Embleya scabrispora: one gene and its partners. The protein of the gene in region 3 interacts with the protein of the main gene of each other region in a pairwise test. Links are inferred from orthologs where the notes say so. Each region holds a gene or a part of one and is shown on either strand. Other genes may lie near its edges.

Evidence for each region.
Region 1: the proteins of ndk (region 3) and B4N89_RS05670 interact in binary tests that used the Escherichia coli proteins (3 or more experiments, as listed by UniProt). The link is inferred for Embleya scabrispora from one-to-one orthologs.
Region 2: the proteins of ndk (region 3) and B4N89_RS12250 interact in binary tests that used the Escherichia coli proteins (3 or more experiments, as listed by UniProt). The link is inferred for Embleya scabrispora from one-to-one orthologs.

The regions. Positions count from the first base shown.
Region 1 is NZ_MWQN01000001.1:1,279,128-1,282,279, reverse strand. What follows is about bases 32-3,031. They hold B4N89_RS05670 (uracil-DNA glycosylase), read left to right. Parts: upstream 32-1,192; coding sequence 1,193-1,870; downstream 1,871-3,031. Other genes in these bases: B4N89_RS05660 (TIR domain-containing protein), read right to left, coding at 2,723-3,031; B4N89_RS05665 (hemerythrin domain-containing protein), read left to right, coding at 2,076-2,738; B4N89_RS05675 (DoxX family protein), read left to right, coding at 503-1,057. Also shown: more of B4N89_RS05660, read right to left, coding at 3,032-3,152. UniProt on the Escherichia coli protein: Excises uracil residues from the DNA which can arise as a result of misincorporation of dUMP residues by DNA polymerase or due to deamination of cytosine.
Region 2 is NZ_MWQN01000001.1:2,784,696-2,787,660, reverse strand. Bases 54-2,866 are described here. They hold B4N89_RS12250 (5-formyltetrahydrofolate cyclo-ligase), read right to left. Parts: upstream 1,848-2,866; coding sequence 1,260-1,847; downstream 54-1,259. Other genes in these bases: galU (UTP--glucose-1-phosphate uridylyltransferase GalU), read left to right, coding at 2,691-2,866; B4N89_RS12255 (penicillin acylase family protein), read left to right, coding at 54-1,241. Outside these bases: more of B4N89_RS12255, read left to right, coding at 1-53; more of galU, read left to right, coding at 2,867-2,965. UniProt on the Escherichia coli protein: Involved in the removal of 5-formyltetrahydrofolate.
Region 3 is NZ_MWQN01000001.1:4,560,800-4,563,769, forward strand. Bases 1-2,818 are described here. They hold ndk (nucleoside-diphosphate kinase), read left to right. Parts: upstream 1-1,113; coding sequence 1,114-1,524; downstream 1,525-2,818. Other genes in these bases: B4N89_RS20170 (DUF4233 domain-containing protein), read left to right, coding at 632-967; B4N89_RS20180 (rod shape-determining protein), read left to right, coding at 1,955-2,818. In the rest of the region: more of B4N89_RS20180, read left to right, coding at 2,819-2,970. UniProt on the Escherichia coli protein: Major role in the synthesis of nucleoside triphosphates other than ATP. The ATP gamma phosphate is transferred to the NDP beta phosphate via a ping-pong mechanism, using a phosphorylated active-site intermediate.

The DNA of each region.
Region 1 (3,152 bases), 3.3 Mb from region 3 along the record:
TGGGCCGAGATCTGCTTGCCGTCCTCAAACGCCGGACGGGCTGCTTGGGTTGCCCCCGGTCGTGGGTGGGCCGACATCCGCTTGTCGTCCTCAAACGCCGGACGGGCTGACTGGGTGGGCCGAGATCGGCTTGTCGTCCTCAAACGCCGGACGGGCTGTTTTTGGTGGCGTTTGGGGGTTTGGCTGCGGGGGGTGGTCCTCCTGGATTCGGCTTATGTACGAATGAGGCCGGAGCGCTTTGAGGACGGTGAACCGGGCTCGGCTCCGATGCGGATGTGGCCGAGTGCATCAGCCCGTCCGGCGTTTGAGGACGGCAAGTCGAGATCGGCTCGCCCGCGACCGGGGGCAACCCAACCAGCCCGTCCGGCGTTTGAGGACGGTACGTGGGTACTCGGCCCACCCGCGACGCGGGCCGCGCGGGCCGGCCCGTTTCCCGCTCGCGTTCCGCGACAGGTAGGTTGCCTACTGAGATGTGACGATGTGTCAGCTGATGAGGTGGGCGATGTTCGGCAGGAAGAAGAAGGCTCCCGTGGCGGCCGAGGGTCGGGATGTGGCGGCGTTGGTGCTTCGGGCGACGCTCGGTCCGATGTTGTTCGCGCACGGCTACAACAAGGTCGCCGGCCCCGGCGGTCTCGCGGGCACCACCGGCTGGTTCGAGTCGCTCGGCCTCCAGCCCGCCGAGGTGCACGCGCGCCTCGCGGCCGGGACCGAGATGGCGGCCGGCGTCGGCATCGTGCTCGGCGTGGCCAACCCGCTGCCCTCGGCGGCCACGGTGGGGCTGATGAGCGTCGCCGCCGCGACCGACCACAAGGGCAAGGGCTTTTTCGTGTTCAAGGGCGGCTGGGAGTACACCGCCGTGGTCGGCGGCGCCGCGGTCGCGCTGGCCGCGCTCGGCAACGGCAAGTACTCGGTCGACGCCCTGGTCGGCCGCCGTCGGTCCGGCCTGCGTCCGGCGCTGTTCGCCGCCGGCGTCGGGGTCGCGAACGCCGCGCTGTTGCTGAAGCTCTGCTACAAGCCGGAGCCGGAGGCGAAGCCGGACGAGACGGTCGACGCGTAACACTTCGGACCGCCTCGATCACCTCGGCCCGCCCCGAACCCCTCGGGGCGGGCCGAGGTGTCCGCGCGAGCGGCTACGTTGGGATCCTCGTTGATCCATGGGCGTCTCGGACGCCGTCGTGTGGAGGTTCTTGCTGTGCAGACGTTGCCCGAGTCCTGGCAGCCCGTGCTCGCGGAGGAGTTGGCGAAGCCCTACTACGCCGAGCTGACCGCGTACGTGGACGCGGAACGCAAGGAACACCAGATCTTCCCGCCGGAGGACGAGGTGTTCGCGGCGCTGGAGGCGACGCCGTACCAGGACGTGCGGGTGCTGGTGGTCGGGCAGGACCCGTACCACGACGACAACCAGGCGCACGGCATGTCCTTCTCGGTCCGGCCCGAGGTGCGCATCCCGCCGTCGCTGCGCAACATCTACAAGGAGATGAACGCCGACATCGGCCTGCCGATCCCCGACAACGGCTACCTGATGCCGTGGGCGCAGCAGGGTGTGCTCCTGCTCAACACGGTGCTCACCGTGCGGGCGCACGAGGCCGCCTCGCACAAGGGCAAGGGCTGGGAGAAGTTCACCGACGCGGTGATCAAGGCGGTCAACGACCGGGACGAGCCGGTGGTGTTCGTGCTCTGGGGTGGGCACGCGAAGAAGAAGATCTCGCTGATCGACACCGCCAAGCACGCCATAGTGCAGGGCGCGCACCCCTCGCCGCTGTCCGCGAAGCTCTTCCACGGCAGCAAGCCGTTCTCGCAGATCGACGCCGCGCTCGCGAACATGGGGCACAAGCCGATCGACTGGACGATCCCCAACGTGAAGAAGTAGCGGGAAGCGGCAACAGGCGGCAAAACGGGGGGCGCAAGAAAAGCGACATCCGGCGTTCCGGTTCGGTATCGGCTCGGCCGTTATCGGACCGGAAACGGGCGCCATTCGGGAATGGCCGGAAATCTCCTTGCATCGATGCGGAACACGCGCCACATGCCCTTACGGTGTGGGGTTCCCCCATCCCGTGCCTCCCGAGGCGGCTCCCGTGTCCACGTCCACAGTTCGGCCCGTCACTCCCACCTCCACTCCCGCCCCCACCCTCGACCTGACTCCCGGCTATGTCGCGCATCGCGGCCTGCGTGAGGAGTTGGCCCGGCTGACCGAGGTGACCCGACACCTCGATCCGGTCGACATCCTGCGCGTCCGCGCGGTCGAGGAACATCTCGCGCTGGTGTTGCGCTTCCTGCGCGCGCACCATCGTGAGGAACACATCGTCCTGTACCCGTCGGTGCGCGCCGGTTCGCCCCGGGCCGCTCGCACCGTGACCGCCTTCCAGGTCGACCACTCGACCCTGGAGGAGGCGATGCGCCTGGTCGCCGACCGCAACGTGCCGTTGCGGGATCGTTCGCCCGCGATCGGGCGGCTGTGCGAACTGGTCGCCCGGCACAGCCTGGCCGAGGAGCACGAGCTGTTCCCGCTGATGCGCCGGCATGTGCGCGGCACGCCCGACGGGCGTATGCCGACCCGGACCGTGCGGGTCTGGGGCCGCGACCTCCCGGCCTTCGTGGCCTTCCACCTGCACCACGCCACCGGCGCCGAGCGGCGGCGGGTGCTGCGCTGGATCCCGCCGGGGACGGCGCTGCTGTGGCGGGCCGGCTGGCGACGGGCCTACGAGCGGCGTCGGCGCGCCGCCTACGGCGGGTCCTGACGACCGGACGGGGCCGGAGTGTCCCGGATCCGGTCCCGAGCCGGGTCCGCCGTATCGCTCGGCGCGGTCAGTTCGGCCAGGAGTTCGCGAACCCGCTCGATCTCCGGGCCGGTCGGCTGTACGTCGCCGAGCGCGCGGACCAACGCGTCCAGCGCGCGGGCCGGTTCGGGTTCGGCGAGCGTGGACAGGTCGTGGATCAGCCGTAGCAGCATGATCCTCGGCGCGGCGATCTGCTCGCGCGGCAGCGGGCGTTCGAAGTAGTCCTCGGCCAGATCCAGCCACAGGTTCCACAGGTCGGTCCGGGCGATGCGGGGCACCGCCATGATCGCGTCGGTCAGCGCCCGGGTGTGCCCGGCGGTGACGGTGCGGCGGATCACCGGCGCGGCGGGCAGGCGCGGCGCGGGCACCGGGCGC
Region 2 (2,965 bases), 1.8 Mb from region 3 along the record:
GGAACGACTTCCGCGCCGCGCTGAAGAACTTCGACTCGCCGTCGCAGAACGCGATCTACGCCGACGTCGAGGGCCACATCGGCTACCAGGCGCCCGGCAGGATCCCGCTGCGGCGCAGCGGTGACGGCCGGTGGCCGGTGTACGGGTGGGACGCGAAGTACGACTGGCTGGGCACCATCCCGTTCGAGTCGTTGCCGAACGTGTACGACCCGCCGGACGGCTACATCGTCACCGCGAACAACGCGGTGACCTCGCCGGCGTACCCGTATCTGCTGACCTCCGACTGGGGGTACGGCGCCCGCAGCGCGCGGATCGAGGAGATGATCACCAAGGCACCGGGCAAGATCGATCCGGCGATGATGCAGAAGATGCAGGTCGACGACGTCAACCCGGTCGCGCAGTTCCTGGTCCCGGCCCTGCTCGCGGTGCGGATCGACGATCCGTGGGTGCGCGAGGCGCAGGACCTGCTCAAGGACTGGGACAAGCGCAACGACGCCGACTCCACGGCCGCGGCGTACTTCAACGCGGTGTGGCGTCAGGTGCTGATGCTGGCGTTCGGCGACAAGATGCCGTTCTCGGTCCGGGCCGACAACGACTGCGCGAGCAACGCGGACAACACGCACGTGCAGTGCGGTGACCGCGACGACTCGACCGCGCAGCCCGACGGCGGCGACCGGTGGAACGAGGTCGTACGCACACTGCTGGCCACCCCGGAGAGCCCGTGGTGGAACATCTCCAAGAACCCGGGCGCGATCACCACCCGCGACGGACTGCTGCACAAGGCGATGACCGAGGCGAAGAAGGACCTCACCGCCCGGCTCGGCAAGGACATCGACACCTGGTCGTGGGGTCGGCTGCACACGCTGACGCTGCGCAACCAGACCCTGGGCACCGAGGGTCCGGGCGTGGTCAAGTGGATGCTCAACCGGGGGCCGTACGCGATGTCCGGCGGCGAGGGGCTGGTCAACGCGACCGGTTGGAACGCCGCGCAGGGCTACGAGGTGACCACCGTGCCGTCGATGCGGATGGTGGTGGACATGTCCGACCTGGACGCGTCGCGGTGGATCAATCTGACCGGCGCCTCCGGGCACGTGTGGCACGACAACTACACCGATCAGACCGATCTGTGGCGCCGGGGCAGGACGCTGCCGTGGGCGTTCACGCCGGCGGCGGTGGACAAGGCGGCCAAACACCGGCTGACCCTGCTCCCGGCCGGTCCGGCGGCGCCGGGCAAGCCGTGACGGGCGCCCGCGGCGGTGCTACCGGGTGAACCGGTACACCGCCGCGGGCGTCACCGCGATGTCCACGGGCACGTCGTGCGGCTCGGCGGGCACCTCGTCGAGCACCTCGCCGTCGTACAGCAGCACCACGGTGACCGCCGCCTTCGGCGCCCGGGCCAGCGCCCGGTCGTAGGAGCCGCCGCCGCGCCCCAGCCGCATCCCCCGGCGGTCCACCGCGAGCCCGGGCACCACCAGCACGTCGGCGGTGCGCACCCCCTCCGGGCCGAGCCGCGGCCCGATCGGCTCGCGCAGCCCGCGGCCGGCCGGCACCAGCGACGCCGGCCCCTCGTACAGCGCCCAGTCCAGGTCGTCGTCCGCCAGCAGCACCGGCAGCAGCACGCGCCGGGTGGACCCGGCGGCCAGGTCCTCGGCCAGATCCCGACCGCCCGGTTCGGAGCCCACCGGCACATACGCCGCGACGGTGCCCGCGGCGGCGATCTCGGGGAGCGCGAGGAGCGCGTCGCGGAGCGCGCGACTCGCCGCGACACGCCGGTCCGACCCGACGCGTGACCGTGAGTTCATCAACTGTGACCTCAGCGTGGCCTTGTCGTTGAGGATGTCCTTCATGCTGTTCCCTGAATGACGTGTTTGGACGGGTTACCGAAGGAGTCCGCGCAATCGACACAGTTCGCGCCATCGCACCGGACCCGGATGCCGCATGAGCCTGACTTTCGAACGCCTCCTGATCATCCTGCTCGTCGGCGCGCTCGCGGTCGCGGTCGGCTCGCTGACGGTCGCCGTACGCCGGTTGCGCGCGATCGCCGGCAACGAACTGCCCGAACTGCGGCACGAGGTCACCCGTTTGGAGCTGAACCGGGCCGAATTGGAGCGGCTTTCGGTCACCGATCCGCTGACCGGCGTGTGGAACTACCGCTATCTGCAACTCGTGCTGGACCGCGAGGTGATGCGGGCGACCCGGTTCGGCAGGCCGCTGGGGCTGCTCATGCTCGACCTCGACCACTTCCGCGCGGTCAACGAGCGGCACGGCCACCAGGGGGCGGGCGCGGTGCTGCGCGAGGTGGCCCAGCGGCTGGCCCTGGAGATCCGCCAGGTGGACACCATCGCCCGGTACGGCGGCGAGGAGTTCGTGATCCTGCTGCCCGAGACCGACGCGGCCGGGGCGGCCAAGGTGGCGGAGCGACTGTGCTACGCCGTACGCCGGGGCACGTTCGGCGCGGCGACCGACCCGGTCCCGCTGACCATGGCGATCGGCACCGCCGTGCTGCCCGAGGACGGCACCCACGCCACGACCCTGCTGCGCGCCGCCGACCGGGCGCTGGCCCGGGCCAAACGGGCCGGCGGCGACCGGTTCTGCGGCCCGGAACCGGCCGAGACCGGGCCACCGGCCGACAACCGGCCAATCGCCGGCCTTCATGAGGCCCCGGCGACCTCACCCGTTAGTGTGCGGTCATGTCTGCGCGTCATGCGTTCCGGCTCACCAAGGCGGTCGTGCCCGCCGCCGGCCTCGGTACCCGATTCCTGCCGGCGACCAAGGCCACGCCCAAGGAGATGTTGCCGGTCGTGGACACGCCGGCCATCCAGTACGTGGTCGAGGAGGCCGTCGCGGCCGGGCTCACCGACGTACTGATGGTCACCGGGCGCAACAAGCGCGCCCTGGAGGACCACTTCGACCGGGCCTACGAACTCGAACACGCGCTGGCCGCCAAGGGCGACGTGGACCGGCT
Region 3 (2,970 bases):
TCCTGCCGCTGCACGGCATGCACCAGGCGGAGAACGCCGCGGTGGCGCTGGCCGCGGTGGAGGCGTTCCTGGGCGTCGGCACGGCCGACCGACCCGGGCTCACCGGCGCCGGCGCGCTGGACGCCGACCTGGTCCGCGAGGCGTTCGCGTCGGTCACCTCCCCGGGGCGGCTCGAGGTGGTCCGACGCAGCCCCACCGTGCTGATCGACGCCGCGCACAACCCCGCCGGCGCCCTGGCCACCGCCCGCGCGATGACCGACTCGTTCGACTTCCGGCACCTGGTGGGGGTGGTCGCGGTGATGGCCGACAAGGACGTCAGAGGCGTCCTGGAGGCCCTGGAACCGGTGCTCGCCGAGGTCGTGGTCACGCAGAACTCGCAGCCGCGCGCGATGCCCGTCGACGAACTCGCCGCGCTCGCCGTCGAGGTCTTCGGCGCCGACCGGGTGGACGTACAACCCGCGCTGCCCGACGCGATCGAGGCCGCGGTCACGCTGGCCGAGGAGGAGGGCGACCTCGGCGGCGCCGGCGTCCTGATCACCGGCTCGGTGGTCACCGTCGGCGAGGCGCGGGTGTTGCTCAAGGGCGGCGCACGCGAGGCCGGAGCCGGCCGGACCGACGGAAAGGGCGCCTGATGCGCGCGCTGTGCTCGACCCACCTGATCGGCCAGGCCCTGGTGATCTGCCTGGCCGCGCTGGTCGCCATGCAACTCACCGACATCTCCACCGGGGTGTTGTGGGCGGTCGCGGGGCCCTCGGCCCTGGTGTGCGTGTGGTTGTGCGCCAAGCTCAAGGAGCCGTGGGCGATCACGGCGGGCTGGGTGCTCCAGGCCGGCCTGTTCCTGACCGGTTTCGTGGTCCCGATGATGTTCCTGATCGGCGTGGTGTTCGGCCTCATCTGGTACGGCTGCATCCGGGTCGGGCGGATCATCGACGCCGCCAAGGCCGCCCGCGAGGCCACGGCCGAGTGATCCGGGATACGGCCGAAAGGTCCGGGCGTTACCCCGGATAGGCTCTGGGCGTTGACCCATTCGTAGGGTCGCGACACCCGTACGTCGCAACATCCGTACGGTGCGACACCCGTATCGAGTCCCCCTCCGATCAAGCAAGGAGCCCCATGTCCGAGCGCACGCTCGTCCTGGTCAAGCCGGACGGAGTCCGGCGCGGTCTCGTCGGCGAGGTCATCGGCCGCATCGAGCGCAAGGGCTTCACCCTGACCGCGCTCGATCTGCGCGTGATGGACCGCGAGACGATCGAGCGGCACTACGCCGAGCACGAGGGCAAGCCGTTCTACGCCCCGCTCGTGGAGTTCATGACCTCGGCGCCGTCGGTGGCGATGATCGTCGAGGGCGAACGCGTGATCGAGTCGTTCCGCGCACTCGCGGGCGTCACCGACCCGATCAAGGCCCTCCCGGGCACGATTCGCGGCGACTTCGCCACCATCACCCGGGAGAACATCGTGCACGGCTCCGACTCGGTGGACTCGGCCGAGCGCGAGATCAAGAACTTCTTCCCCGAGCACGCCTGACGGTTCGGCCGCGGTGCCCCGGTGCGCGCTTCCCACGATCGCGACCCGCGCACCGGGCCGGACCCCGTGCCGAGACGATCCCCGGCGCCGCGCGACGCGCGCGGGCCGCACCGGGCGTCGAAATTTTTTACGGACCCGCCGGGCGCGCCCGCGCGCGAGCGCGAGAGTGCCGATCGGGCGCCGCGCGTGCGCTGTTAGAGGGAAATCCCTCCATTCCCCGCGCGTGGCACGCAACCCCTCGCCCGGTGATCACGTCATGGTGGATGGAGGGTGCAGCCGTGCCCCGGAACATCGCGGTTCTGTCGCCGTTACTCCGTGCCTACGATTGTGGTCGGCCGGTTCGGCGTCCCGGACGTGACGTCCTCCGGCCGGCTCATGTCCTCATGGCTACGAGCTCGGGAAGGCCCTAGGTTTTTTTATGGCGAACAACTTGTCGTTCATCGGTCGTGACATGGCGGTCGACCTCGGTACGGCCAACACGCTGGTGTACGTCAGAGGCCGCGGCATCGTGTTGAACGAGCCGTCGGTGGTCGCCAAGAACACCACGACCGGGGGCATCCTGGCGGTCGGCGCCGAGGCGAAGAAGATGATCGGGCGCACGCCCGGCAACATCGTGGCGATCCGACCGCTCAAGGACGGCGTGATCGCCGACTTCGAGATCACCGAGCGGATGTTGCGCTACTTCATCCTCAAGGTGCACCGCCGCCGCTACCTGGCCCGGCCGCGCGTGGTGATCTGCGTGCCCTCCGGCATCACCGGCGTCGAGCGCCGCGCGGTGGTGGAGGCGTCCAGCCAGGCCGGCGCGCGCAGCGTGCACATCATCGAGGAACCCATGGCCGCCGCGATCGGTGCCGGCCTGCCGGTGCACGAGGCGACCGGCAACATGGTCGTCGACATCGGCGGCGGCACCACCGAGGTGGCGGTGATCTCGCTCGGCGGGATCGTCACCGCGCAGTCGATCCGGGTGGCGGGCGACGAGTTGGACAACGCGATCATCGCCTACGTCAAGAAGGAATACTCGCTGCTGTTGGGCGAGCGCAGTGCCGAGGAAATCAAGATGTCGATCGGCTCGGCCTTCGACCTCGGCGAGGACGAGCACAGCGAGATCCGCGGCCGCGACCTGGTCAGCGGGCTGCCGAAGACGATCGTGATCTCCACCTCCGAGGTCCGCAAGGCCATCGAGGAACCGGTCAACACCGTCGTGGACGCGGTCAAGAGCACCCTGGACCAGTGTCCGCCCGAACTCGCCGGCGACGTGATGGATCGCGGCATCGTGCTCACCGGTGGCGGCGCCCTGCTGCGCGGCCTCGACGAGCGGCTGCGGACCGAGACCGGCATGCCGATCCACATCGCCGACAACCCGCTGGACTCGGTGGCTCTGGGCGCGGGCAAGTGCGTCGAGGAGTACGAGAAGCTTCAGCAGGTACTGGACGCCCAACCGCGCCG